Regions from separate parts of the Paenibacillus sp. J22R3 genome, predicted to be linked through region 2. Evidence: a T-box and tRNA genes for the amino acid it is inferred to sense, from the RefSeq annotation. Region 2 holds a T-box; the other holds one or more tRNA genes.
The links. A T-box is a leader RNA that pairs with one kind of tRNA and senses whether it is charged. The one in region 2 lies ahead of argS (arginine--tRNA ligase), so its partner is inferred to be a tRNA-Arg.
Positions count from the first base shown of each region.

Region 1: it encodes a tRNA-Arg, which carries the amino acid that the T-box ahead of argS (arginine--tRNA ligase) is inferred to sense. The anticodon was not compared.

Region 1 covers NZ_JBWDNS010000002.1:1,211,127-1,225,857, reverse strand. The annotation lists gene hemA (glutamyl-tRNA reductase) at 1-491, opposite strand, end outside; gene speD (adenosylmethionine decarboxylase) at 661-1,059, opposite strand; gene AC0YN4_RS13430 (non-ribosomal peptide synthetase module) at 1,393-1,983, opposite strand; gene yihA (ribosome biogenesis GTP-binding protein YihA/YsxC) at 2,149-2,781, opposite strand; gene lon (endopeptidase La) at 2,801-5,155, opposite strand; gene lonB (ATP-dependent protease LonB) at 5,243-6,949, opposite strand; gene ispG (flavodoxin-dependent (E)-4-hydroxy-3-methylbut-2-enyl-diphosphate synthase) at 7,143-8,264, opposite strand; gene clpX (ATP-dependent protease ATP-binding subunit ClpX) at 8,358-9,614, opposite strand; gene clpP (ATP-dependent Clp endopeptidase proteolytic subunit ClpP) at 9,648-10,229, opposite strand; gene tig (trigger factor) at 10,473-11,774, opposite strand; gene AC0YN4_RS13390 (hypothetical protein) at 11,872-12,750, opposite strand; tRNA gene AC0YN4_RS13385 (tRNA-Gly) at 12,944-13,014, shown strand; tRNA gene AC0YN4_RS13380 (tRNA-Arg) at 13,093-13,169, shown strand; gene AC0YN4_RS13375 (hypothetical protein) at 13,409-14,731, shown strand, end outside.
Region 2 covers NZ_JBWDNS010000007.1:7,947-22,677, reverse strand. The annotation lists gene speB (agmatinase) at 1-98, shown strand, start outside; gene AC0YN4_RS26035 (DUF7667 family protein) at 720-971, shown strand; gene AC0YN4_RS26030 (DNA-deoxyinosine glycosylase) at 1,035-1,553, shown strand; T-box leader at 1,627-1,944, shown strand; gene argS (arginine--tRNA ligase) at 2,005-3,756, shown strand; gene AC0YN4_RS26020 (YwiB family protein) at 3,849-4,325, shown strand; gene argS (arginine--tRNA ligase) at 4,406-6,085, shown strand; gene AC0YN4_RS26010 (S8 family peptidase) at 6,113-7,252, opposite strand; gene rpoE (DNA-directed RNA polymerase subunit delta) at 7,642-8,214, shown strand; gene AC0YN4_RS26000 (CTP synthase) at 8,427-10,031, shown strand; gene AC0YN4_RS25995 (response regulator) at 10,157-10,555, shown strand; gene fba (class II fructose-1,6-bisphosphate aldolase) at 10,814-11,668, shown strand; gene AC0YN4_RS25985 (UDP-N-acetylglucosamine 1-carboxyvinyltransferase) at 11,853-13,100, shown strand; gene rho (transcription termination factor Rho) at 13,282-14,661, shown strand; gene AC0YN4_RS25975 (radical SAM family protein) at 14,728-14,731, shown strand, end outside.

The DNA of each region.
Region 1 (14,731 bases), on a different contig from region 2:
GAAACCGCGGCTTCACCGATAGCTGTATCCGAATGTGCCTTCTTCGCAAGCGTTACAGCTTGTTTAAATATCGTATTAAACAATGTGCCTGTAGTTTTCTGCTGCTGCGCAAGTAGGAATGCATTCTTGACTTGACCCAGAATCTGCGTCTCGCCAATGACCATAGAATCTAGTCCACAAGTGACACGGAACAGATGGTCAATCGCCTTCTCATCCTCATACATATATAGATCCGAGGTAAACTGCTGTCTCGGCGTATTAAACCATTTCTCCATGAAACTGCGTATATAATGTCCGCACAACGTCGGACGGTCAACAACAGCATACAATTCAGTGCGGTTACAGGTCGCAACAATGACACCTTCCATAATGCTCTTCGTTTGCTTCAACTGCTCAAGTGCCTCAGGCAGATCTCGTTCGGAAAATGTAAAACCTTCCCTCACTTCAACCGGTGCTGTGCGATAATTAAGACCGACGACTATAATGTGCATGCGCGTTCACCTGCCCTTCACTAATCATTTTTTCATCATTTAGTATAGCACAGTTAGTCATGATGTACCCCTGCAAATATGAAAATTGTTTGAAAACGCGCGGCTTGGTTTATAGCATCAAAAAAGACCACGGATTTCTCCATGGCCCCTCTTTAGTCATATGAAAATGCTACACAAGTTCAACTTGCTTCATATCCGCTTCCACGACTTGCAATTCACCCATACCGCGAACTAGCTTCTTAGCATGTGTTACTTTTGGTTTCAAAACAGACATCATGTAGTCAATCGCCAATTGCGGATCGACTGTTTCTCCACATGTATAGCAATCAAGAGCAGCGAAGCCTCTCTCAGGATACGTGTGAATGGAAAGATGACTTTCTGACAGCAGTACGAGCACTGTTGCGCCTTGTGGCTCAAATTGTTTCGCTTGAACTGAGAGTACTGTAGCGCCGCATGCTTCCGCAGCCTCTACCATTTGGGCTTGTAAAAATTCCGCGTTGTTGAGCAGGTCAAAATCCACACCCCAAGTGTCAACAGCAACGTGTCTTCCGAAAGTTGAGTATTCCATCTCTCGGTTCCCCCTTCCTAGGAATAAAATGTTTTGTAATTTCATCCGCTAGGACCTACGTCATTCACTGCCCGAGGGACTTTCCTCTCGCAACATTACCATGTCCTGAGTGAATCCTGGTTCCTATTCATTGCAACGAAAATAAAAATAACATCTATCGCTCAGAAATGCAACAGTTTTTTTTGGGCAGAATTAAGTTGACAACATGCTGTAAACTCCAGTAAACAACGTATGTGCGAATTGATGAGCTGGTGATGGCCCTCTACAAATTTAACACAAATAAAAAAAGCCGCATATGAGCGGCTTTAGAAGAATGATTCTCTACGGTTTTGCTTACGCCTCCATCAAGAACAGCGCTCTTGCATGCTGTGCCAGACGTTGATCGATAAGCGATATTTGCCCGCGATCACTGCATTGGTTGCGTAAATCGAGCAATTGATTAATCGCGCCTTGCACGATTTCAATTTCGTTCTCGATATCGTTCACGCGGAAAGTCGCTTCAAGCTGACCGATCGTATCTTTGAATTCAAAGATCACTCTCGACTCATTGTTCTTGATTTCGACAATTTTGCGAACAGTTCCTTCAGCATAATGATAGATCATCGTATAATGTGGATAAATGCGATTGACGACTGCATCTCCGCGGAACAGCGATACCGCTTTGCGCATTGCGTTCGTAAGTCTCGGATGTACGATACGGCACGAAAGTGCGCATACGTACAAATCTTGCTTACGTTCGAAAGTAAGGCGGACTTCTTCTCGTCCTGCGTCGTCCTCGAGAACCATCTCGTGATTGCCGTTCTCCAGTACCCGCACCTGCTGCTTAATATGCTGGTCTTCAAAAAACCGGACAAATCCCGCCATCTCTTCAGCCGTTAATTGCAGAGAAGCATTGACATACTCCGTGGCTATCCGCTGAGCCATAAAAATCTCCTCAATTCTATAAAGTAACGCGTTTGTAAATCAGTTGCTTACCTATATTATACCCGATCGAAGCGGTTTATTCCTGCCGCCCATTCGCGATATTCACGCATATTTCTGAATAATCAAGGAGATTTTACGAAGAGTCGTTGCTTTTATACGTTATCCTCACTTTTCGATTGAAACTTCTTCCGTTTCTTCCGCTTCTTCGCTTGTTTCCGCTATCGATTGATTTATGATTGCCCAAAGCTCATCGCGGCCGAGACCTGTCTCGGAAGAGAAGAGAACATGGTAATCTCCCGTCTGGAAGCCCAGCTTCTTCTTCACCATCTTCACGTGCTTGTCCCACTTGCTCTTCGGAATCTTATCCGCCTTCGTTGTCACGACGCAAACCGGAATTTCATAATGCTTCAGCCAGTCGTACATCAGGCAGTCATCTACGGATGGCTCGTGACGGATATCGACAATAAGGAAAACCATATGCAGCGGCTCGCGGTCGCTGAGGAAGGTTTCAATCATCGTGCCGAACTGTGCACGCTGTACTTTCGATACTTTGGCATAGCCGTAGCCGGGGAAATCGACCAAATACACTTCGTTGTTCACGCGGTAATAGTTTAGCTGCTGCGTCTTGCCCGGCTGCGAGCTCGTTCTGGCTAACCCTTTGCGCATAATCATCTTGTTGATGAGTGATGATTTGCCGACATTAGAACGCCCTGCCAGAGCGAACTCTGGCAAGGCATCTACTGGATATTGATCCGGCCTTACGGCGGATATAACAAATTCTACATTCATAATCTTCACGTTTAAGCAACCTGCTTTCTTAATGCGTCTGTACCGGTGCTGCTGCCTCCACCTTCACGAGCGCGTGTTTGATAACCTCATCCATCGAACTGACCGGAACGAACTCCAAATCGGCTCTGACGCTGTCTGGTATGTCACGCAAGTCACGCTCATTGTCTTTGGGAATCAGCACCTTCTTGATGCCCGCCCGGTGCGCTGCGAGCGATTTCTCCTTGAGACCGCCAATCGGCAGAACGCGGCCGCGAAGCGTTATCTCTCCGGTCATCGCTACTTCTTTATCCACCTGACGATTGGTTAGAGCAGAAATAAGTGCCGTCGCCATCGTAATGCCTGCAGACGGTCCGTCCTTCGGAATCGCACCTTCAGGAATATGGATATGGATATCATTCTTCTCATGGAATTGCGGGTCAATACCGAACTCATTCGCACGGGAACGCGTATAGCTGAAGGCTGCCTGCGCAGATTCCTTCATGACATCGCCGAGCTTACCAGTCAGTGTGAGCTTCCCACTGCCCGGCAGCACCGTTACCTCAATTACGAGCGTATCGCCGCCAACCTCGGTCCAAGCAAGGCCTGTAACGGCGCCGATCTGATTCTCGACCTCGGCCATACCGTACCGGAACTTGGACGGTCCGAGCCACTCTTTTATCCTCGCAGAGTCGACTACAATCGGAGTTACATTCTCATCCGTCACGATGGCTTTCGCAGCTTTCCGGCACATCGCCGCAATTTGCTGCTCCAGATTACGCACACCGGATTCTCTTGTGTACTCGCGAATGATTTGAAGCAAGCCGTCTTCTCCGAGATCCACTTGCTCTTCAAGTAAGCCATGCTCCCGTTTCTGCTTCGGAAGCAGATAACGATTGGCAATTTGCAGCTTCTCAAGCTCCGTGTAGCCGGGAATGTACAGCACTTCCATCCGATCGAGCAAGGGCCTTGGAATGTTGTGAATCGCATTGGCCGTCGTCACGAACATGACATTGGAGAGATCGAACGGCACTTCGATAAAATGATCGCTGAACGTATTGTTCTGTTCGGGATCAAGTACTTCAAGCAGTGCCGAAGCAGGATCGCCGCGGAAATCCATTGCCATCTTATCGATTTCATCTAGCAAGAACACCGGATTGAGCGATCCCGCCGACTTCATGCCTTGAATGATACGGCCCGGCATCGCGCCTACGTATGTACGGCGATGACCGCGAATTTCAGCTTCGTCGCGTACGCCGCCAAGCGAAATACGTACGAACTGTCTGCCAAGCGACTTCGCGATAGACCGAGCCATGGAGGTTTTACCAACACCCGGAGGGCCAACCAAGCAGAGAATCGGGCCTTTCAGCTTCTTCACGAGCTGCTGTACCGCTAAGTATTCCAGCACACGTTCCTTCGGCTTCTCGAGTCCGTAATGATCCTCGTTGAGGATCCCTTCCGCTTTCGCCACGTTCAGATCATCTTCCGTCAGCTTGTTCCAAGGTAAGGAAAGGAGCCAATCAATATAATTGCGGATGACACCGCCTTCGGCAGAAGTCGATGGCATCTTCTCCAGACGGTCGATTTCCTTCTCGACCTTCTCTTTCACTTTATCCGGAATACCGGAGTCCGCCATCTGAGCACGAAGCTCTTCCACTTCGCCTGCACGGCCTTCTTTCTCGCCGAGCTCCTTCTGGATGGCTTTCATTTGCTCGCGCAAATAGTATTCCTTCTGTGTTTTCTCCATCTGCTTCTTCACACGCTGACTGATCTTGCGTTCCAGCTCCAGCACTTCTCGCTCGTTATTCAAAATATCGAGCAGGCGCTCGAGCCGATCCCGCACATCAATCGTTTCAAGAATATCTTGCTTATCCTTGATCTTGAGCGACAGATGGCTGGAAATCACGTCGGCAAGTCTGCCCGGCTCATCAATATCCGAGACAGCCGCCAGCGTCTCCGGCGTCACTTTCTTCGACAAATTGATGTAATGCTCGAACTGGTTGAGTACCGTCCGCATGAGTGCATCAATCTCCGGATCTGTCGATTCCGCCTCCGGCAGCTCTTTAATCGTGACCTCGTAGTAGTCATCATTCGGCAAATAATCTACAATTTCGGCACGGACAACGCCTTCCACCAGTACGCGGATTGTACCGTTTGGCAGCTTGAGCATCTGTCTGACTCTTGCAGCCGTGCCGACCCGGTAGATGTCTTCCTGCGACGGCTCTTCAATATTCACTTCCGATTGCGAACATAGCAAAATCATATGGTCGTCCAGCATTGCGCGATCCAGGGCTCGCACTGATTTCTCCCTGCCTACATCCAGATGCAGCACCATGCTGGGGTATACAAGCAGCCCCCGAAGCGGCAGCAGGGGCATACGACGACCTTTCCATTTAGCAGGTCCCATTCCAGCACCTCCGTCTTTGAAGCTTCCTCACAGATCTTTCGTAACCGATTCCCTCGGCCTTAAGTCTTAGGGCTTTCATCCATTTTATCACTCAACGGAATCCGCCTGCAAATAGGGCAGTCCGGTTGCGATAAATACGTCGGCTGCAGGTGCCTGAGAAGCAGACTGCATTTGGGTATCTTCTGCGCCAAACACGTGGCGGAATACCTCATCCACATGCTCGACAGGAATAACCTGCACACCTTGCAAATCAGCGAAGATCGCCTGCCAGTTCTCTCTCGGGATCAATACGGTATCTGCCCCGGCTTGGAAGGCCGCCTCTACTTTGGCAAGCACGCCGCCGACAGGCTTCACATTTCCGTGAATACCCACCTCACCGGTCATAGCAAGCTTATTGCTGATGGGCTCCCCTTTAATGGCAGATGCAATTGCTGTTGCCATTGCAACACCGGCAGACGGCCCGTCAATCGGCGTCCCACCAGGGAAGTTAATGTGTAAATCGTAATTTTCCGGTTTCATGCCCATTCTTCTAAGTACAGTAAGCACGTTCTCGATGGAGCCTTTGGCCATGCTTTTGCGTCTGAGCGTTCTGCTGCTTCCGCCGCCCAGTTCTTCCTCGTCTACAACACCTGTGATGGTATACACACCTTTGCCGGCTCTTGCTCCAATTGCGCTTACCTCGATCTCAAGCAGCGTTCCCATATTCGGTCCGTATACGGCCAGTCCGTTCACGAAGCCGACTTGTGGCGCTGACGGCACTTTGCGGTCAGGACGCGGCGGAATTTGACTGCTATTGACGACCCATTCAATATCAGAGGCCGAAATCGTATCGCGTTTCTCCGAAAGCGCAAGTCCAGCGGCAAGTTGGATCACGTTCACGGCTTCGCGGCCATTCGTTGCATAACGCGTTACAACATCGATGGCTTCTTGAGAAGGCGGCAAGCCGATCTTCTTCAGCGCATTTACTGCAATTTGCGATATTTCATCCGGAAGCAGCGGGCGGAAATAAATCTCCATGCAGCGTGAGCGAAGCGCCGGAGGCAGCTCCTGCGGTGAACGCGTCGTAGCGCCTACAAGCCGGAAATCAGCGGGCAAACCATTTTGGAAGATATCATGGATATACATCGGGATATTGTTATCCTCTGAGTTGTAATAAGCACTTTCGAGATACACCTTGCGATCTTCCAGTACTTTTAACAACTTATTCATCTGAATCGGATGCAATTCACCTATTTCATCAATAAACAGCATCCCGCCATGCGCCTTGGTTACGGCCCCGGGCTTCGGCTGAGGAATACCTGCGACCCCCATTGCGCCTGCCCCTTGATAGATCGGATCATGCACAGATCCAATGAGCGGATCCGCAATTCCACGCTCGTCGAAACGAGCCGTTGTGGCATCGATCTCCGTAAATTTCGCATCCTGCAAGAACGGCGAGGTCGGGTTCTTCTTCGCTTCCTCCAGTACAACCCGTGCGGCAGCGGTTTTACCAACACCCGGAGGGCCGTAAATAATGACATGCTGCGGGTTCGCACTGCACAACGCCGCTTTGAGCGCTCTCAGACCGTCCCGTTGCCCCACAATATCATTAATCGTTTGCGGGCGTGTTTTCTCGGACAGCGGCTTCGTTAGCGAAACGGAGCGCAGCTTGCGCAATTTATCCATTTCTTTACGGGACTCCCGGTCGACAGCCGTTCGATTCGTTTTCTGATTGCGCAGCAAATTCCAGAAGTACAGACCAATCACGATAGCGAAAAACACCTGGATCAACATCAAAATCAAACTTAAACTCATAGCAATTACTCCTCTCTTAAGAAGACTAGCGGCGCGTGCGGTTTCGATCCTTCTCAGGCTGAAAAGAAAAGAAACGGCTTACGCTGTTTTTCTTCAAACAAAAAAATCCGGCTTTACGGGGCTCATACTGTTCAGTATTGCCCCCGGCCGGATGGAATAATCGCTATGAATACGTAAAGTTTGAATGGCTTTCCTATGTGGTTACATGGGGTCCGGGCTGATGCTTACGTCCCGGAATTTCGCCTGTCTCTTCAAATACGCGCACAATCTCGTCAATTTCCTTCTTCAGCTCTGAGAGCAGATCGGCCTCAGGCACTTTGCGAATCATCTCTCCGTAACGGAAGAGCATGCCTTCGCCTCTCGCACCTGCAATCCCGATATCCGCCTCACGCGCTTCACCCGGACCGTTAACTGCGCAGCCAAGAACGGAAACCTTGATTGGCACCTTGATTTTGCTGATGTAGTCCTCCACCTCATTGGCGATAGAGAACAAGTCGATATCCAGTCTTCCACATGTCGGGCAAGAAACAAGTGTCGCAGCATTCGTAATCAGACCGAAGGTCTTCAGCAATTCACGCGCCACTTTCACTTCTTCTACCGGGTCCGCGCTAAGACTGATCCGAACGGTATTACCAATGCCCATAGCAAGCAGCGCACCAATCCCGGCCGAACTCTTAATCGTCCCTGTATGAAGCGTTCCGGCTTCCGTAATACCGAGGTGAAGCGGATAACGGATCACTTCAGCTGCCATGCGGTAGGCTTCAATCGCCATCGGCACATCAGAAGCTTTAAGCGATACGATAATGTCGTGGAAATCCAATTCTTCAAGAATTCCGATATGAAAAAGTGCGCTCTCCACCATAGCTTCCGGAGTTGGATAACCATATTTCTCAAGCAAGTGGTTCTCCAAAGAGCCGGCATTTACACCGATTCGAATGGGAATATTCTTCTCTTTACATGCCTTTACGACGGCTTCGACTTTCTCGCGGCGCCCGATATTGCCCGGATTGATCCGGACTTTATCTACGCCATTCTCAATCGCCGCAAGTGCAAGGCGGTAGTCGAAGTGAATATCTGCGACAAGCGGAATATGAATTCTTTTCTTGATTTCTTTGATTGCCTCGGCAGCTTCCTTGTTGTTGACGGTAACCCGGACAACCTGACAGCCTGCTTCTTCAAGACGCAGGATTTCGGCAACGGTTGCTTCAACATCCGCTGTTTTGGTTGTGCACATACTTTGAATAATTACTTCATCACTTCCGCCAATTGTCAACGGACCGACTTTGACCGGCACTGTATCTTTGCGCAAATACATCAGGTAACCTCTCCCATGAACGTCAAAGTCCACCCCTGCGGTTCGTGTTGCCGCGCCGCAGGGGTGGAAGCATTTGAGGTGTTATTTATTGGATCAGGCGCTTTCTTCCTTCTTCTTGCCCTTCTTGGAAACAAGCTCCGGCATGATCCGGTCTTGAACGACCTTCTCTGTGATCAGGCAGCTGCTTACATCGTCACGTGAAGGTACTTCGTACATCACGTCGAGCATCAGCCCTTCAATAATCGCCCTTAATCCCCGTGCACCTGTATTACGCTTAATCGCTTCTTTCGCGATGGCATCAAGTGCCGCAGCTTCGAACTCAAGCTTCACATTGTCCATCTCAAGCAGCTTCTGATACTGCTTCACGAGCGCATTCTTCGGCTCGGAGAGGATACGGACAAGCGCGCCTTCGTCAAGCGGCTCTAGTGTCGAGATGACAGGCAAACGGCCGACAAACTCCGGAATGAGACCGAATTTGAGCAAGTCTTCCGGAAGTACCATCGACAAATATTCACCCGGTTTCAGATCCTTCTGACCGTCTCCGGCAGCGTTAAATCCGATAACCTTCTTGCCAATCCGGCGTTTGATCAGCGACTCAAGGCCGTCAAATGCTCCGCCGCAAATGAACAAGATGTTCGTGGTATCGATTTGAATAAATTCTTGGTGCGGATGCTTACGGCCGCCTTGCGGTGGTACGGAAGCAACTGTGCCTTCAAGAATCTTGAGGAGCGCTTGCTGTACGCCTTCACCGGAAACGTCGCGTGTAATCGACGGATTCTCGGATTTGCGCGCTACTTTATCAATTTCATCGATATAGATGATGCCGCGTTCGGCTTTCTCTACATCGTAATCTGCTGCTTGAATCAATTTGAGCAAAATATTCTCAACGTCTTCACCGACATAGCCGGCTTCCGTAAGGGAAGTCGCATCCGCGATTGCGAACGGAACGTTCAAAATTTTGGCCATCGTTTGAGCAAGCAGTGTTTTACCTGAGCCTGTAGGACCAACAAGCAGAATGTTACTCTTCTGCAGTTCTACATCTTCAAGTTTATTCTGCGAGTTGACGCGTTTGTAGTGGTTGTATACCGCTACGGAAAGCGACTTCTTCGCTTGTTCCTGACCAATAACGTATTGATCCAGAATGTTGCGAATATCGCGCGGCTTCGGAATATCTTTCAGATCCAGCTCTTCTTCGTGACCGAGCTCTTCTTCAACGATCTCCGTGCATAGTTCGATACATTCATCGCATATATAGACGCCAGGTCCGGCTACGAGCTTGCGCACTTGATCTTGCGATTTGCCGCAGAACGAACATTTCAACTGGCCCTTCTCGTCGTTAAATTTGAACATGAGTTTTCACCCCTTCTTGTTGATTCGCGCAAACTACAGAGATGTTACGACCTTATCGATCAGACCGTAGTTCAACGCCTCTTCAGCACTCATGAAATAGTCACGATCCGTATCGCGGTCGATTCTGTCATAAGGCTGACCTGTACGATCCACTAAAATTTGGTTAAGCTTCTGTTTGGTCTTCAGAATCCAATCTGCGTGAATCTTAATATCCGAAGCTTGACCACGCACGCCTCCAAGAGGCTGGTGAATCATCACTTCACTGTTTGGCAGTGAGAAACGCTTGCCTTTAGCCCCTGCCGTAAGCAGAAGCGAACCCATGCTGGCAGCCAAGCCTACGCAGATCGTAGATACGTCCGGCTTGATAAACTGCATCGTATCATAAATACCCATACCAGCGGTAACTGAACCGCCGGGCGAGTTAATGTACAGATGAATGTCCTTCTCCGGGTCATCGGCTGCAAGGAAAAGCAGCTGCGCAATGACGGCGTTGGCAACATCGTCGTCGATCGCACTTCCCAGAAAAATAATCCGATCCTTCAATAAGCGGGAGTAGATGTCGTAAGAACGTTCTCCCCGATTCGTTTGTTCAACGACCATAGGCACCAGATTCATGCGATCAACCTTCTTTCGTAATCGACTTTTTGAAGAAATCACCTCGCCAGCGGTTAACGCCGAAAGCTGTTTCTTCTAATCCGTTCTTATTTTAACATGTTCAAGTTGTAATGTCATTTTTCTGACTATTACATTATACGATACGGGTAAATACATATGTATGTTTCGGTTTCCTACCACCTGCCGTGGGAGGTGATGAGGATAAAATAAGGCACGTAAATACGTGCCTTATCGTTTCATTTCTTATGCAACTACTGGAGCTGTTGTGCTGTTGTCAAGCAAGAACTTGATTGTTTTGCGTAGAACAAGATCCTCTTGGATGTTTTCCAAGTTGCCGTTAGCTGTGAAAATCGAACGAAGCTCTTCAACCGTACGGCTGTATTGCTTCGAAAGTTTCTCAAGCTCTTCGTTCAGATCTTCTTCACTTACGGTGATGCCTTCGTTCTTCGCGATTTGCTCAAGAACAAGGTTGTTGCGAACGCGTTTGATCGCGTCAGCGTGCATTTGAGTGCGAAGAGCTGCTTCGTCTTGGCCGGAGAACTGGTAGTACAGATCCAAGTTCATGCCTTGCGAACGAAGACGGTTCTCGAAATCGCGAAGCATGAACGAAGTTTCGGAATCGATCATGGATTCAGGAATTTCAATTACTGCAGCGTCAGCTGCTTTCTCAACGACAGCTGTTTCACGAGCTGCTTCGTTTTCCTTTGCTTTTCTGTCAGCAAGTTTCGCTGCCAGGTCTTGCTTGTACTCTTCAAGAGTATCGAACTCGCTTACGTCTTTCGCGAACTCATCGTCAAGCGCCGGAAGGCTCTTACGTTTGATTTCGTGAAGTTTCACTTTGAATACTGCAGGCTTGCCAGCAAGGTGTTCTGCATGGTATTCCTCAGGGAATGTAATTTCGATATCCTTGAAGTCGCCAGTTGCCATGCCGATAACTTGATCTTCAAAGCCGGGAATGAATGCGCCTGAACCAAGCTCAAGGGAATGACGCTCGCTCTTGCCGCCTTCGAATGCTACACCGTCAACATAACCGTCAAAGTCGATTACTGCAGTATCGCCGTTCTCAGCTGCGCCTTCTTCGATCACGTTCAATTCAGCGTGGCGTTGTTGCAAACGAGTCAATTCAGCTGTGATTTCTTCTTCCGAAACGACTGCTTCAGCGGAAGGAATTTCGATGCCTTTGTACTCGCCAAGCTCAACTTCAGGCTTAACTGTTACTTTCGCAACATACTTGAACGATTGGTCTTTCGCAAATTGCTGAACATCGATGTCAGGACGATCAACCGGAATGACACCAGTTTCTTTCAGTGCCGCTGCATACGTGTCAGGAAGCAAAATGTCGATCGCGTCTTGATACAAGCTTTCAACGCCGAAACGCTTCTCAAACATACCCCGTGGTACTTTACCTTTACGGAATCCAGGTACGTTTACCTTCTGAACGACCTTCTTAAATGCCTTGTCGATCGCTTCATTAACTTGTCCTGCCTCAACCTCTACGTTGATGGAGACAAGATTCTTGTCTATTTTTTCCCAAGTTGCTGTCATGTTATGCTTTCCCCTCCAAATTAAATAACGCTTCTGCGTCAGATCTTACCCGTAATAAACCATTCTATTATAATCAAGATTTGCGTTAATATCAAGACTAGCCGCCATCACCGTCCAATTTTAATTGCGCGATCTGCCGTAACGACCTGCAAGCCTGCTCATAACGGAACCGAAGAGCATCCGTAATCCCGTAAGTTTCCCGCACATCGTCGTCATCTACTCTGCCATAAAGTGACAACTCAAGCACTTGATGGAGTGCAGCAGAATAACAATCTACGGTCTCATCGTCATCAGATAACAGCCGACTGTATGCCGTCGTGCCATACAAGCATTGCAAGCATTCTTTCCACAACTCTCGTGCAAAATGGGGCAGCGTGGCTTCCTGTACTTCTGTTACCGATTCTACCCGTTCAACGACCCTTGTAACCACTTGCGGAAAATCATCCATCGAAAGCGGAGTCGCTTCGATCTCGAGATCCACCTGCTCCCCAAGTCGATCCAGCCTGATTGCTCCGGTTACACCGCGCTTCTTCAACGATTGCAGCGCCTTGAATTGCAAGGCAGGATGCAAATCCGTTCTCGTCAGCCATGTGATGATGGCTTCGTCGACACTTGGATGTTTGATATAAGCAGCCCGCTCCAGTGCCAAAATTTGCTGATCGGCAACGGGATGATGCTGCATAATATAAAGCACCTGCTGCACGTAAGCTTCATCGTGTTCAACGGAACTCAGTGCTCCTTGGCGAAGCGACTCCTCATCGCCTTCCGGTTCGGATGAGTCTGTATGTATGCTGTCGTTCGAGTCACCATAGCCCGGAAAAGCAACATCAAGCCATGATAATAAATTGGTCCATTCTTCGTAGTGACGCTTCTCTTCGCCCTGGCAATTCAGCAAGAAACGAAGCAGTCCTTTAGCTTCTCCATATTGTTCGGATTCAAGCATGCGCGTCAGTTGGTTCTGATATTGATCCAGCATATTCGGAAACAAATATACGTTCTCTCTGTTATCACCCTGCGAGGGGTCCGAGGTTGTAATAGAATCACCGCCTTATCAATCAAACTGCCTGCAGAAATGCGTATTATGTACAGTTAGAGTTTGATTATATCACTCTCAGCTGTTGATTTCCATTTTAGCCTGTGCTATTATTTGTCTACTTTGTTTTTTCTGTGCGGGTGTAGTTCAATGGCAGAACGCCAGCTTCCCAAGCTTGAAGCGAGGGTTCGATTCCCTTCACCCGCTTATAACATAATGCAGAACAACCTTTTCAAAAAAGTAGTTGCACTACCGGAACACTCCGTGATATAGTACTTCTTACGTGTCCCAGTAGCTCAGTTGGATAGAGCACACGCCTTCTAAGCGTGTTGTCGGGGGTTCGAATCCCTCCTGGGACGCCATTTAACCAAGCGTTTCAGACACTACATCAACACTGACAGCCTCCTGATGATTTGTGCTTCGGCACATTTCCGGGAGGCTTTTTTGATTTCAATTCGTCTCCGGCCAGCTCGGCACCTCTTGAATTAGTAACAAAGCCACGAACGCTTATCGCAATTATTCCCATGATTTCTCTCAAAATGTGGTACTATTAGTCTATCATTCTAGCGAATAATGACTTTCAATGTCGGAGGCTGTCGAAATGAGCTCATTTGCCGATTCAAATCGCCATACGCGTAAAACTGCTTCACCCATTCAGCGTGAAAGTGCCGAGCAGAGCAGCAAAACATCCCCCTCGTCAGCGGGCAGCCGGGAAAACGAATCGGAACCCGGAAAGCTGCTGCAGATGCAGCGCGCATCCGGTAATCAAGCTGTGCTGCAGATGATGCAATCAGGTAAAGGTACAATAATGCGTCAAACCGGTGCGGCTCGGATGGGAAGACCTGACCGCGTGAACAGTCCGGCATCTTCTACCGTTCCGGCAACGCAGGCTCCTTCCCAAGCACCTGCCGCTGCCGCACCGGAGCAGCAAGCGCAAGAGGCAGCCGCTGCTCCGGTTTCTGCTCCGGCTGTAACGGCAAGCGCACCGGCGGCTCCGCCAGCCCCTGCCGCTCCGTCAGGTCCAGCTGCGGCTGCCGCTCCGGCAGCCTTCACTCCACCGCCTATTCCTGCCAATTTAAGGGGGAAAGCAGGGTACAGTGAGGTATACAGCTGGCTGAAAGAACAGTCTACCAAAGAGAAGAAATCTGCTCTGTTCACATACTTCGACGCCCTGACACCGGAACAGAAAATGTCTGCGATTCGGGCGATGAACGGCGCCAGCAAACGTTTCGTCGACCTCGATACCGTCAAGAAAACGATGGTCACAGGTATCATTAGTAAATCGGTCGATTGGGATAAATTTTCAGTGTTCGCCAGAGATGCCAACAAAACCGATACGAAAAACTACAATGCGGACACGGACAAAGATTATCTCGGATATGCCGCAATAGGCACTTCCGCTTCTACCGGCGGCGCGGGAGGTTCCGCTACCATTAGCGCAGGACTGGGAGCGAAGGCTGCATTGCCCGTTGCGGAAGGCATCGCTCCTGCGGCAGGAGCGCTTAGCGGACTCGCTTCGATCTCGCAAATCTACAATGCCACTGAAAACTACGACGAATCGTTAAGCAATACCGGCAAAGCACAGCAAGTCGTAGGCGAAGGCGGCGCAGGTGCGGCCGATCTGGCCCGTTTCAGCGCAGGTACCGTGAACAGTGTACGTACCGTTGCGGGCATGGGGCTCAACGCCGGAGCAACCGTCGCTGCCGGCGCGGCAGGCATTGTCGGCGGCGCGGCCTATATGGTCAGCGGTGTAGCCGGCTACAGAGAGAATAAGAAGAATGCCAAGAGCCTGCATGAGATGGAAGACAAGATGAAGGAAGGCAGCGATGCGCGCGCCACAGATCTCGGACATGCAGCGAACCTTGGCGGTTCGACGCAGGAAATGAACAAAGACAAGAACAAAGCGACTGCCGTCAAAGGAGCG
Region 2 (14,731 bases):
ACCTTGTTGAGGTAGCACCGGCCTACGACCCGACAGAACAAACACAAATCGTCGCGGCGAAAGTCATCCGCGAAATGCTGCTTGGCTTTATTAAATAATAGCGAAGGATGGGGGCGATGCTCCCGTCCTTTTTTGTTGGTTAGAAAATGAGGGGCTCCTAGCATGGGCTGCATGCGGGTTGTGGATCGCGAATACGCTAACGACCGTACAGGTGCTATTTGTCGAATAGAGCATCGAGAAAATTCTAACGAACCGTACAGGCCTTATTTGCCCGAAAAAAGCCTTGAGAAAATTCTAACGAACCGTACAGGCCTTATTTGAAGGTTTTGAGTATATTGGAGCCGATTATCCCAGAATAAGACCCCTACGGTTCGTTAGATTATAGAAATCGCGAATATCGGCCGAATAAGGCTACTACGATTCGTTAGATTTTCTCGGCAAGCTTTATTGCTCCCTCAATCCATTCCTTTATCCATTCCTTGAATCACCCCTATAATCGCTCCTGAATTCGCACGCTAAATCCCCATAATCCGCCCGTAATCACCTCCCAAATCAGGCTTCTTCTTTTTCGGCGGTCAAGTTTCAGAGTGCCGGAATCAGCTATAAAATAACAATAAAGCAGCTCTGGTTAGAGTACTACCGTATGCCCACCGCTTAGGGCTTCATTTTTTGGTCATAATGAATAGTAGTAGTCTAACAATTGAGGGGGCGAGCAAGTTATGAGCTTATTGCCAATTCACGAGCGGCTCGCGGAGCTGTGGACGGTACGTAGCAAGAGGCAACTCTCGGCGGAAGAGCTGGCGGATTTTGAGCATTGCTTGGCGGTGAACGCGATGATTTGCCGACAAGTTGCGAATTTGTACAATCTCTCGCTGCTGGCTTCGATGACAGGCGATACGGAGTGGCAGCATGATATATGTCGCAAAATAGAACGGCTGACCGGCACGCCGCCGGCATCGCCCCAGCTCTAGATGGGGCTTGATTAATACGTCTCTTTCTGTTTTCCTATGGAGAAGAGGGGGAGGGACTGCTTCATGAGAGTACATTCATTTCCGCCGGAGATCGGCGCTCGTGCGCGGGTGCTTGTCCTTGGCAGCATGCCTGGAACGGCTTCGCTTGCGAAGCATCAATATTACGCTCATCCGCGCAATCATCTATGGCCGGTGGTGTATGGCTTGTTCGGCCAAACGCCGGCTGAAGAATACGAGGAACGGCTCGCTTTTGCCAAGGCTCGTGGAATTGCGCTCTGGGATGTAATTGCCTCTTGCCAGCGAGAGGGCAGCCTCGACGTGAACATTCGCGAGGAACAGCCCAATGACATTCCGGGCTTGCTTGCGGAATATCCGGAGATTAGCTGCATTGTGTGTAACGGGGCCAAGTCGCATGACACGTTCTTAAAGTATTTCCGGAGCTTGCCCGAACTCAGCAGGATCACGCTGCTCAAGCTGCCGTCGACCAGTCCGATACCAACGGCTGCGATGCGCTCGACTGCAGATCGGATCGAAGCTTGGCGGATAGTGCTGCCTTATTTAATTCCGCTCGAGCAGACCTAGGCAAACCTCATAAAGAGGCTTGCTTTTTTGGCGAGGTTGCATATAATAGGGGAAATACAGTCAGTTATAACAGCTACATACGATGAACGGGACAGTACCTTGCAGATCGGTGCTAGCAGCGAGCCGGGCTGGATGAGCGAATCATCCTTGGTGAAAGCCGGCGCAGCGGCGTAAGGGAAGCGGACCCGGGAGTAGATTCATTGAATCATGCAGTGCGGCGGCTCGATTGAAGTGCATACGCCTCTGTCTCTGTAAGTAGATGAATCCGGTCACCCCGTTATCGTGCTTGAGAGGTTTTCGGCATGGCCGCCGCTGTTTGCAGTTCGTTGTTCGTGCAGCCATAATGAAAACCAGAAGAGTGGTACCGCGGAAATCAACCTCCGTCTCTTTATTAGAGACGGGGGTTTTATTTGTCTCAAGAGGGTTGTGACCACATTCGGGGAGGATGATCATGATGAACCTGTTATTGCAGTGGACCGCTGCACAGCTGCAGCCGTATGTACCGACGCTGACTTACGAAGACATCGTATCGCTGCTGGAGCTCCCGCCAAATCCGGAGCTTGGTGATGTCGCATTCCCTTGCTTTGCCCTATCGCGTGAACTGAAGCGCGCGCCGGCGGCAATAGCTACACAGCTCGCGGAGCGGATCGGCGGTGCCGGTGCCGGCACGGGCGTGTCACCGACTTTTCGCGCCGAAGCCAAGGGCCCTTACTTGAATCTCTTCCTCGTACGGGAAGAGTGGGCACCGAGGCTCCTTGCGCCGCTGCTGCTTGCCGACTTCGGGCAATCGCAGATCGGGGCAGGTCAGCGCGTCATCATGGATATGTCCTCTCCGAATATTGCCAAACCTTTCGGCGTCGGTCACCTGCGTTCTACGATGATCGGCAATGCGCTCGCTCAGATGTACCGCAGCTGTGGCTATGAGGTTATCACCGTCAATCATATCGGCGACTGGGGCACGCAATTCGGCAAGCTGATGGAAGCGTATATGCGCTGGGGCGACGAAGCGAAGCTTAAGGAAGAGCCGATTCGTGAGAGCTTGCGTTTGTACGTCAAGTTCCATGAGGAAGCGGAGAAGGACCCGACTTTGGAAGAAAAGGCGCGCCACTGGTTCTGGAAGCTGGAGAACGACGATGAGGAAGCGCACCGATTGTGGCGTTATTTTGTATCGTTCAGCATGGAGGAATTTGACCGTGTGTACAGTCGTCTTGGTGTGCAGTTCGACTATACGCTGGGTGAGAGCTTCTATAACGACAAGATGGCTGCTGTCGTCTCTCGCTTGCAAGAGCTAGAGCTCCTTGAAGAAAGCGACGGTGCGCAGGTGGTCCGTTTGGAAGAGGAAGGCTTGCCGCCATGCCTCATCCTGAAGTCGGACGGCACGACCATCTACCCTACGCGCGATCTCGCTACGGCGCTCTATCGGAAGAAGGAGATGGGCGGGGATTTGCTGCTGTATGTGGTAGGCGCGGAGCAGAAGCTGCATTTTCAACAAGTGTTCGCCGTCTTGAAGCGTATGGGTGAAGAAGTGGCAGACCAGTGCCGCCATCTGGCATTTGGGCTGATGAAATTCGAAGGCCGTAAGATGTCCACGCGCAGAGGTCAGGTTATCTTCCTGGATGAGGTGCTGGACGAGGCGGTATCCAAGGCTGCGGCGATTATTGCAGAGAAAAATCCGGATCTGGCGGATGCACAGGATACCGCTGAGGCAGTGGGTATTGGTGCGATTGTGTTCGGTGACTTGCTTCACCATCGGATGCTGGAGGTGGATTTCTCGCTGGATGAAGCGCTTCGCTTCGAAGGGGAAACCGGTCCGTATGTGCAGTACACCGCGGCAAGAGCATTCAAGCTGCTGGCCAAAGGGAAGCTGACGCTGGCGGAAACCGAATCGCGCAGCTTATCCGGGGCAGTTACCGGCAGTGAGCTGGCCAGCTATCTCTCGGGGTCGGCGGCATGGGAGTGCATGAAGCTGCTGGCCGCCTATCCCGAAGCGATTGCCGGCGCGCTTCGCCAGAATGAACCGGCGGTTGTGGCACGTTTCCTGCTCGATGCGGCCAAACGCTTCAATCGTTTCTATCACCAGGAACGCATTCTGACAGATGACCCAGCGGAAACCGAAGCGAAGCTGCTGCTGACTGCGGCGGTTGCAGGCGTACTGCGTTCAGGGCTGGCCCTGCTCGGGTTACGGACGCCGGAACAGATCTAGAAGCGCTTGTCCATAGGCGCAGGCATTGAAATTAGAGGTGCTCCTGTATATAGTGAGGACATAAGCATTTCAGGCGACGGGAGACCGTGATCATGACAGACAGAGCGAATGTAACGATATCACTGAGAAGCGACATCGATGGGGAAGTGGAACAGAATACGTTTAGCGGTGAGTGGTTTCGCAAAGGCTCCTCTGTATTTGTCCGATACGAGGAAACGAGCGATGGTGAAGGCGACAGCGTCGTGCGGACGATTATTCGCTATCGCGACGGCGAGCTTAGTGTCACGCGCCGCGGCGATGTGGAGTCGCTGCAGACATTTGTCGCAGGCACCAAGCGTACCGGTCATTATGAATCGGCGCATGCCGCCTTTCATTTGGAGACGGAGACGAAGCTGCTCTGGGTTCAGTTTGGCGATTTGACTAAGCCCGGACCGAGCGACGGCGAGTTAAAGCCGGATCTGCCGATGCTGCTCGAATGGCATTATACACTGCTTGTTAATGATGAACCGACAGGCGAGTTCCAGCTTCGGCTGCAAGCGCAAGAGCAGGAGCAGAAGCCGTTGACCTAGATTGATTTTTTTCGAATGAATGATTGAAAGATTGATGAATTGAATGTTTGATAAGCGAACCAGGGGGATTGAAGACTTACATGACAACGAATGTGATAGTACAGCTGCATGAGCAGGTGAAACAAGCGATCGCGGATGCGGTCGTAACAGCAGGGCTAGCAGCCCGGGAAGAGCTTCCGGTATTTGTGCTGGAAGTACCGAAGGATAAGGCGCATGGCGATCTCGCCACCAATGCGGCGATGCAGCTGACGAAGCTGGCGAAGAAGAACCCGCGTCAAATCGCTGAAGCGATCATTGCGAACCTGGATATGAAGAAGGCTTCTATTCAAGGCGCCGAAATCGCCGGTCCCGGCTTCATTAACTTCCGGATGGACCGCAGCTACTTGTATCCGGTTGTCGGTCAAGTGCTTGAGCAAGGTGCCGACTACGGACGCATAGATACTGGGGCAGGAGAAAAGGTGCAAGTAGAGTTCGTCAGTGCCAATCCGACAGGCAGCCTGCATTTGGGTCATGCTCGTGGTGCGGCGGTTGGCGACGCACTATGTAATGTGCTTGATTTTGCAGGGTACAAGGTTACGAGAGAGTACTACATTAACGATGCGGGCAACCAGGTAGCTAATCTGGCACTTTCTATTGAGGCACGTTACAAGCAGGCGCTTGGCCAAGATGCGGCAATGCCGGAAGACGGTTACCACGGCGAAGACATCAAGGGCTTCGCGAAGGAACTCGCCGATTCCGAAGGAGACCGTCTGCTGTCGCTGTCCGACGAAGAGCGTTTCACCTTCTTCCGTGACTACGGCTTGGAGCGTGAGCTGAATAAGATCAAACGCGACCTCGGCGACTTCCGCGTGGAATTCGACGAATGGTTCAGCGAGACGTCACTCTACAAGTCCGGCCAAGTCGAGCAGGCGCTGGCAGCGCTCCGCGAGCGCGGTCAAGTATTCGAAGAAGGCGGCGCTACGTGGCTGAACACGATGGCTTACGGAGACGACAAGAATCGCGTGCTTGTGAAGAATGACGGATCGTACACGTATTTGACGCCGGACATCGCCTACCACCGCGACAAATTCGGCCGGGGCTTCGACAAAATGATCAACATTTGGGGCGCCGACCACCACGGCTACATTCCGCGTGTGAAAGCGGCAATGGAAGCACTGGGCAACGATCCGCAGAAGCTGGTCGTTCTGATCGCACAGATGGTGAGCTTGTTCCAGAATGGCGAGAAGGTCAAAATGTCCAAGCGGACAGGCAAAGCCGTTACGATGGAGGATCTGCGCGAAGAAGTCGGCATCGACGCCATTCGTTACTTCTTCACGATGCGTTCGATGGACTCCCATCTTGATTTTGATATGGATCTCGCGATCTCGACTTCCAATGAGAATCCGGTATTCTATGTGCAGTACGCACATGCGCGGATCTGCAGCATTTTCCGTCAGGCCGAAGAGCAAGGCATTGCGATCCTGCCGCTTGCGGAAGTGGATCTGAGCCAGCTGACCACGGAACATGAATTCGATCTTCTACGCAAAATCGGCGAGCTGCCGCAGGAAATCGCGGATGCCGCTTCGCAATACGCACCGCATCGCCTGATTCGCTACGTCTATGAACTGGCGTCGCTGTTCCACAGCTATTACCGTGCAGATCGCGTCATTACCGAAGACGCGGCTCAAACGCAAGCGCGCTTCGCCCTGCTTGGTGCGACTCGTACAGCTATTGCGAACGTACTGCGTCTTGTCGGCGTTTCCGCGCCGGAGCGCATGTAGCCTATTCAACAATCAAGGCCGCGAACCTTATCGGTCCCCGGCCTGAAGCATTCGCATTACATCGAGCTCTCCGGTTATCCGGGGAGCTTTTGTGCCCCTTAAAGGCAGCATGGATCGTTTGACGACAGCCTTAATGTCGCTTGGCGACATTCCTGGCCGATGAGCAAGCAGCAAAGCGATGGCGCCGCTCACATGCGAGGTGGCCATGGAGGTGCCGCTCATCTCGTTGTATTTGCCTCGCAGCCAAGAGGAGAGAATCTTGTCGCCCGGAGCGTACACGTCGATATACAATCCGCGGTTGCTGAACGGGGCGATCCTTCGCAGCCGGTTCGTTGCACCGACGGCAATGGTTTGCGGGTAACGTGCCGGATAGTCGATCGACTTCCGTTTACCATCGTTTCCGGATGAAGCGACGATAATGACACCTGCATTGTAAGCGTTGGTTACGGCGGTCAGCAGCGACTTGCTCCGTGTTTTCATGCCGAAGCTCATATTCACGATGTCCATATTGTTGCGCACGCACCAATCGATACCGAGTACGATATCAGAGACAAAGGCGCTTCCATTCTGATCGAACGCTTTCACGGGATAGACTGTCGCACGCGGAGCTACGCCGATCATGCCATGCACTTGATTAGCCGCTGCGATGGTGCCGGCAATATGGGTGCCGTGTCCGTTGTCATCATGCGGAAGCGACCCGCGATTAAGCAGGTTGATGCCCCGGCCCAGCGATTGCTTCAAATCCGGATGGCTGAAATCAACGCCGGTATCAATGACGCCGACCTTCACGCGGTGCCCGGTGGTTGTACTCCAAGCAAGCGGCGCTTTAATTTCCTGGACGCCCCAAGGGATACCTTTCTCACGGATCACCGGTTTATATATGGAGGAGGAATGCACCGTTAGGAGCGGGTCATTCTCGATCCAAATTCCGTCATGGGTATGAGAGCGAAGCAGGTCATTCGGCACGCGCAAAGAGAAGCCTTGGATGAATGGCAAATGACGGATGGCATCGGCCGCATTCGCCGCGGTTTTGTCGATATTCGACCATTCTTGAAGGAAGCGCTCATAGTCGCTCTTTTGCCGGAAGCGGACGATTCGTCGCTTGGCGGCTGACGTGGTATGAGTTAATGCGCTGTGCAGCAGGCGGAGAACTGCGGATCTGTCCAAGTTGGCTTCCCCTCCATGGCGAATCATGCTGCAGTATTGTATGAACGAGCGCAACAAGCTGTATGAGCAACTTGCCTTTTTTCACATAATTAGGCTGCAAACCGTGTCATTCGCCGTACGGGCACATAGTATAGACCAAGAGTCATTAACGGGCTCTTATAACCGGAAACAGCGGCAACGCCTCATCCGGAAGGATACAGTCAAAGCGAAGGCGCCTCCTTCGCTTTTTCTTTTTGCTCTCATAGGCGGGGGCGCTTGCTTTTTCCAAAGAAATAGGTTTTACTATAATTTGATAATGGATTGCTAACGCACAAACGATTTCTCCTGCTAGGACAGCGAAGTCGGTTTTCTAGCGTTCAAGCAGTTTGACATGAGAGGAAGTGTCCGAAATGAGCAGCGAGATTGTCTTGAAAATCGATTCTGAGCGCATCAAGGAAATGCCGATGGTTGATTTGGCATTTGAATTGCTGAAAGCGGCTAATACGCCGTTTTACTATCGCGACCTAATGATGGAGATTGCCAAAGTTCGGGGCTTTTCCCAAGATCAAATCAACCAAGTGATTGCGCAAGTATATACAGAAATTAATATCGACGGACGTTTCGCGTGCGTCGGCAGCAATATGTGGGGATTGAAACGCTGGTATCCGGTTGAGAAGAACGAGGATCCGGTCGGTAATGCGAAGCGTTCCCGTATCATCAATGATGAAGAGGACGACGACGATCTCTATCCGGATGAGGAAGAGGAAACTTACGCTGCAGAAGAAGATGACTTCGATTCTTATGATGAGGATCAAGAGCTCTTCGACGAAGCTGAAGAAGAAGCGGAAGTAGACGAAGAAGTTGTCATCGACGACGAAGAAATTGAAGAAGACGGCATTGAAGACGGAGAAGGCGCAGATGGAGCGGCTGACGAAGAAGATGCTGAGGATGACTTCGACGAGGAAGAAGAAGAAGACAAATAGATTCGAATCTGCGGGACCCCTGAGTCTCTTGACATGGGGTATCTGCGCAGAGTAAACTATTGCATGGGCTTCAAGTTCGGACATGCAGGCAATAAGCCAAAAACAGAAAGTGCCCCGTTTATACGGGTGTCACTTTTTTCTTTTTTATCGACCATTTTTCTTCGGAAATTGGAGAACCTATACTTAACATACAGGCGTGGAGGGTATCATCAGTGACTAAGTACATTTTCGTAACAGGCGGTGTTGTATCATCGCTGGGCAAAGGGATCACGGCCGCATCTCTCGGACGTTTGCTCAAGAATCGCGGTCTGAAAGTGACGATCCAGAAGTTCGACCCGTACATCAACGTGGACCCGGGAACGATGAGTCCATACCAGCACGGTGAAGTTTTCGTAACGGACGATGGTGCCGAGACGGATTTGGATTTGGGTCACTATGAGCGATTCATTGACATCAATCTGTCGAAGAACAGCAACGTGACGACGGGCAAAATCTACTCCACCGTTATTTCGAAAGAACGTCGCGGTGAGTATTTGGGCGGAACGGTTCAAGTTATTCCCCACATCACGAACGAGATCAAGGATCGCGTATTCCGTGCAGGCAAAGAAACAGGCGCGGACGTCGTTATTACGGAGATCGGCGGTACCGTAGGCGATATCGAGAGCCTTCCGTTCTTGGAAGCGATTCGTCAAATTAAGAGCGATATCGGTCGGGATAACGTGATGTACATTCACGTTACGCTGATTCCGTTCATTAAAGCAGCCGGCGAAGTAAAGACCAAACCGACACAGCATAGCGTGAAGGAACTGAGAAGCATCGGCATTCAGCCGAATGTGATCGTTTGTCGTACGGAGCATGAGCTGGCAGACGATTTGAAACGCAAAATCGCGTTGTTCTGCGATATTGATGCGAATGCCGTCGTGGAATGCCGCGATGCATCGACACTCTACGAAGTGCCGCTGAATCTACGAGAGCAAGGACTCGATGATATCGTTGTTAATCACTTGAAGCTGACAACCACGCCTCCTGATATGACGGAATGGGAAGCACTCGTTCGCCGTGTGAAGCAGCTTAGCCGTACAACTGAAATCGCGATTGTCGGTAAGTACGTTGCGCTTCATGATGCATACTTGAGTATTGTAGAATCGCTAAGCCATGCAGGCTTCGACGCGGATGCGGATGTGAAGTTGCGCTGGGTGAATGCAGAAGAATTGACCGATCAGAACGTTGCAGATAAATTGCACGGTGTGCACGGCGTATTGGTACCGGGCGGCTTCGGCGATCGCGGTATCGAAGGCAAAATCATTGCGATTCGTTATGCGCGTGAGAATGCAGTACCGTTCTTCGGTATTTGCTTGGGCATGCAAGTAGCAGTCATTGAATATGCACGAAATGTATCGGGATTAAAGGATGCGAACAGCTCCGAAATTAACCCGCTTACGCAATATCCGGTTATTGACCTGCTTCCGGAGCAGAAGGACATTGAAGATATGGGCGGCACGATGCGCCTTGGACTATACCCTTGTAAACTGACACCCGGCTCCTTGTCCGCGCGTGAGTATGATGATGAGCTTGTATACGAGCGTCACCGCCACCGTTATGAGTTCAACAATGAATACCGTGAAACGATCGAATCCGCAGGTCTGCGCATTACGGGTACATCCCCGGATGGCCGTCTTGTTGAGATGGTTGAGCTTCCGGGACACCCTTGGTTCCTGGCCGTTCAATTCCATCCTGAGTTTACTTCCCGTCCGAACAGACCGCAGCCATTGTTCCGTGGTTTCGTAAGAGCGGCGCTGGAGAAAGCAGAGAATTAATCGTTTTGAAGTTTTTTTCCAGCAAAAGCAGGAATATGAGTGCCATGGCTCGAAATCATTAACGAATATGGAATTCAAATCCAATCGTGACGATGGTTGTCGTACATTCATAGGAGGGTTTCAAGTTGGAAAACAAGAAAGTCTTAATTGTCGATGATCAGAATGGTATTCGTATTTTGCTGATGGAAGTGTTCAGCAGCGAGGGCTACACAACGTTCCAAGCGCCTAACGGCAAGTTGGCACTGGAAATTGTGAGAAACGAAGCACCGGATCTCGTATTGCTTGATATGAAAATTCCGGGTATGGACGGATTGGAAATATTAAAGCATGTCAAAGCGATCAATAAAGACATCAAAGTCATCATGATGACCGCTTATGGCGAGCTTGACATGATTAAAGAAGCGACTGATCACGGCGCGCTTATGCATTTCACTAAGCCGTTCGATATTGATGAGATGCGAATGGCGGTTAACTTACAACTGCGCAGCGAAGAAGCTGGCGGCTGGTATGCAGTAGGATCCTAAGCACAAGGGTCCTGCTGCTTTTTTTTGTCCGCGTTACAGACTGTACGAAGCATCGATTTCCAAGACTTGTACCAAACGATTCATGATTGTGTTATAATCATTTGGTGCGATATTTGAAGCGTGTTTTCGTTATATAAGCGCATGTCTTCAATGCCGGTTGTCGGCACTCGTGCTGAGGCGGTTTTGCGAAGCGTCGCATATCAAAGACAAATTTATGAAGCGGTAAGCTTCATAAAACACTAGGAGGAGTAGAGAACCATGCCACTCGTTTCGATGAATGAATTCCTGCCAAAGGCAAAAGCAAACAAATTCGCGGTCGGCCAGTTCAACATGAACAACCTGGAGTTCGCGCAAGCGATCACAGAAGCCGCAATGGAAGAAAACTCGCCATTTATTTTTGGTGTATCTGAAGGCGCCCTTAAATATATGGGTATTGAGTACACAGTTGCTATTGCTGAAGCAGCAGCGAAGAAATCCGGTTTGCCAATCGCACTTCACCTGGATCACGGCAGCAGCTTTGAAGTTGCGATGAAATGTATCCGAGCAGGATTCTCTTCCGTTATGTTTGACGGTTCCCACTACGGACTAGAAGAAAATATCGAATTGACTAAACAAGTGGTTAAAGCGGCTCGCGCTATGGGCGTATCCGTTGAGGGTGAGCTTGGCACAATCGGCGGCGTTGAGGATGATATCAGCGTTGACGAAGAAGATGCATCGCTTGCTAAGCCGGCTGAAGCAATCCGTTTCTACGAAGAAACAGGCGTTGACTGCTTGGCTATCGCTGTAGGTACTGCTCATGGTATGTACAAAGGCGACCCAAAAATCCATTATGATATCATTCAAAAAGTATCGGATGCTATTCCGGTACCTGTTGTATTGCACGGCGGTTCCGGCGTACCAGACGAAGCGATTCGTTTGTCCATCGCTGCAGGCGTAGGCAAAATCAACGTAAATACAGAGAACCAAGTGGCTTGCACAAACGCGATCCGCGAAGTGCTTGGCGCAAGTGCATCGGTGTACGATCCGCGTAAATACTTGGTACCAGCTCGTTCCGCAATGAAAGCAGTCGTTCAAGAGAAAATCCGGTTGTTCGGCAGCAGCAACCAGGCTTAACTTCCGAAAGCTATAGAATCGAACAGCCGCGTTTAGCGCGAATCAGAAGCAGGCGCTCCCGTCCGTCAAGAAATCTCTTGATAGAAGGAGCGCTTGCTTTGTGGCATATAGGGTTTATGTTATGTACTGGATAGCGGCTGCTCGTTTTGTTGCTCTCTTCCGGATGGGAGGATAATAAGAACTGATGGATAAATTAATGATCCGCGGCGGACGTCCGCTGCGCGGCACCGTGCAAATCAGCGGCGCGAAGAATAGTGCAGTTGCCTTACTACCTGCGGCAATATTGGCGGAATCAACGGTCACGCTTGATAATTTGCCTCACCTTAGCGATGTCGCCGTATACAGTGAAATCTTAGAAGAGCTTGGTGGACATGTACATTGGAGCGGGGACTCTATCGTCATTGATCCTTCCGCCATGCAATCCATTCCGATGCCCAACGGGAAAGTAAAGCTGCTTCGTGCATCGTATTACTTGATGGGTGCGCTGCTTGGCCGATTTGGCGAAGCGACAATCGGTTTGCCGGGCGGCTGTAATTTCGAGCCTCGCCCAATCGATCAGCATATTAAAGGCTTTGAAGCGCTTGGTGCACAAGTAACCAACGACCACGGCTCCGTACGGATTGTGGCGAAGGAACTGCGCGGCGCGAAGATTTACCTCGATGTTGTAAGTGTCGGGGCGACGATCAATATTATGCTTGCGGCCTCCCGGGCCAAGGGCTCTACCATTATCGAAAACGCGGCAAAAGAGCCTGAAATCATAGATGTAGCTACGCTTCTAAGCGCGATGGGTGCCAAGATCAAAGGTGCCGGAACAGAAACGATTCGTATCGAAGGTGTTGAACGGCTGCATGGCTGCAGACACTCCATCATACCTGACCGAATTCAAGCAGGCACTTACATGATTGCCGCCGCGGCAACGCGCGGTGACGTATTAATTGATAATGTCATTCCGAAGCATATGGAAGCAGTAACGGCAAAGCTGCAAGAAATGGGTGTTCATGTGTATGAAATGGACGAGTCCATTCGTATTGTAGGACAACCGAAGTATGAAGCAATCGATGTGAAAGCCCTTGTGTACCCCGGCTTCGCCACGGATTTGCAATCCCCTATGACCAGCCTGTTGACACAGACTTCGGGAGTAAGCATCTTAAGTGACTATGTTTATAGCAATCGCTTCAAGCATGTCCCGGAATTAACGCGAATGGGCGCTAACATTCGGGTGGAAGGCCGTTCGGCTATTGTCGAAGGCGGTGCGCTGAATGCGGCGAAAGTGCGTGCAGCTGATTTGCGTGCAGGCGCGGCGCTTGTGGTGGCGGCATTAACTGTGAGCGAAGGCGTTACGGAGATAACGGGCGTGGAATATATTGACCGTGGTTATGACAATTTAGTCGAGAATTTGCGGATGCTCGGCGCAGACGTTTGGCGCGAGTAGCCGGAATGGGAGAATAGCAGGATGCTATTCTGCTATAGGAATCAGCCGATGGAATAGAGTAGGCTGATTCCGGCAATGATGGATGAGGCTTGGAAATATTTGCACGGAGTGAAATGCGCTGCGCCGCCATTACGACAGCGATAGCCGTTTCACCTTGAACCTTGATAAAAGTGGTGATATTATGTCTGAACTTCAGATCGCGGATCTTGAAGTGATGAAGCTCACGGAGCTTTATAAACTGGCCAAACAGCATCAAATTCAGGGCTATGGCCAGCTGAAGAAGAGAGAATTGATTTTTGCAATACTGCGCGCGCAAGCGGAGCAGAGCGGACTTATGTTTATGCAGGGAGTACTTGAGATTTTACCGGAAGGTTTCGGATTTCTACGACCGATTAACTACTTACCAAGTCCAGAGGACATCTACATCTCAGCCTCGCAAATCCGCAAGTTTGACCTCCGTACAGGAGATTTAGTTTCAGGCAAATGCCGAGCTCCCAAAGAAAACGAACGCTTTTTTGGATTACTTCAAGTAAATGCCGTTAATGGAGAAAGCCCCGAACATGCTGCAGAACGCCTTCATTTTCCAGCCCTTACTCCTCTCTATCCCGAAAAGAAATTAGTTCTCGAAACCGCCCAGCCTAAATTATCTACACGGATTATGGATTTACTTGCGCCTGTTGGCCTTGGCCAGCGCGGACTTATCGTAGCGCCGCCTAAAGCGGGGAAAACATTGCTGCTTAAAGAAATTGCCAATAGCATTTCCACCAATAATCCGGAAATCGAATTATTTGTACTGCTCATTGATGAGCGCCCGGAGGAAGTAACGGATATGTCTCGTTCTGTGAAAGGCGAGGTTGTCGCTTCGACGTTCGATGAATTGCCGGAAAATCATATTAAAGTAGCGGAATTGGTGCTGGAGCGTGCTTTGCGACTTGTGGAGCATAAGAAAGATGTCGTAATTTTGCTGGATAGCATCACGCGTCTTGCTCGTGCATACAACTTGGTTGTACCTGCATCAGGACGTACGCTTAGCGGTGGTATTGATCCGGCGGCATTCCACCGTCCGAAGCGGTTTTTCGGTTCTGCGCGTAATGTGGAGGAAGGCGGCAGCTTGACGATTCTGGCAACTGCGCTTATCGAAACGGGCTCGCGTATGGATGATATTATTTATGAAGAATTTAAAGGTACGGGCAATATGGAGCTTCATCTGGATCGTAAGCTTGCAGAACGCCGTATTTTCCCTGCACTGGATATTCGCCGCTCGGGAACGCGCCGCGAAGAGATGCTCTTGACCAAAGAGCAGCTGGATAAAGTATGGGCGATTCGTAAGAACATGAACGATTCCATGGAGTTTGTAGATGGCTTCTTGAAGAAGCTAGCGGATACGAAGGATAACGAGGAGTTCCTGGCCTCACTGGACACTTCTGCTGTTACGCCGCCACCTGCGCCGAGAAACAGACCCAGCACAAGTTCAAGTGGCAGCAGACCGAGCTCAGGCTCGAGCAGCAGTGCCACAAGCGCATCGAGAAGACCGTCAACACGCACGACACCTGTAACATAGATTGGAAGTCGTTTTGCTCACGCAGTATTTCATTAAGCGTGCGGCAAAACTTTTAGGAGGTACACCATGA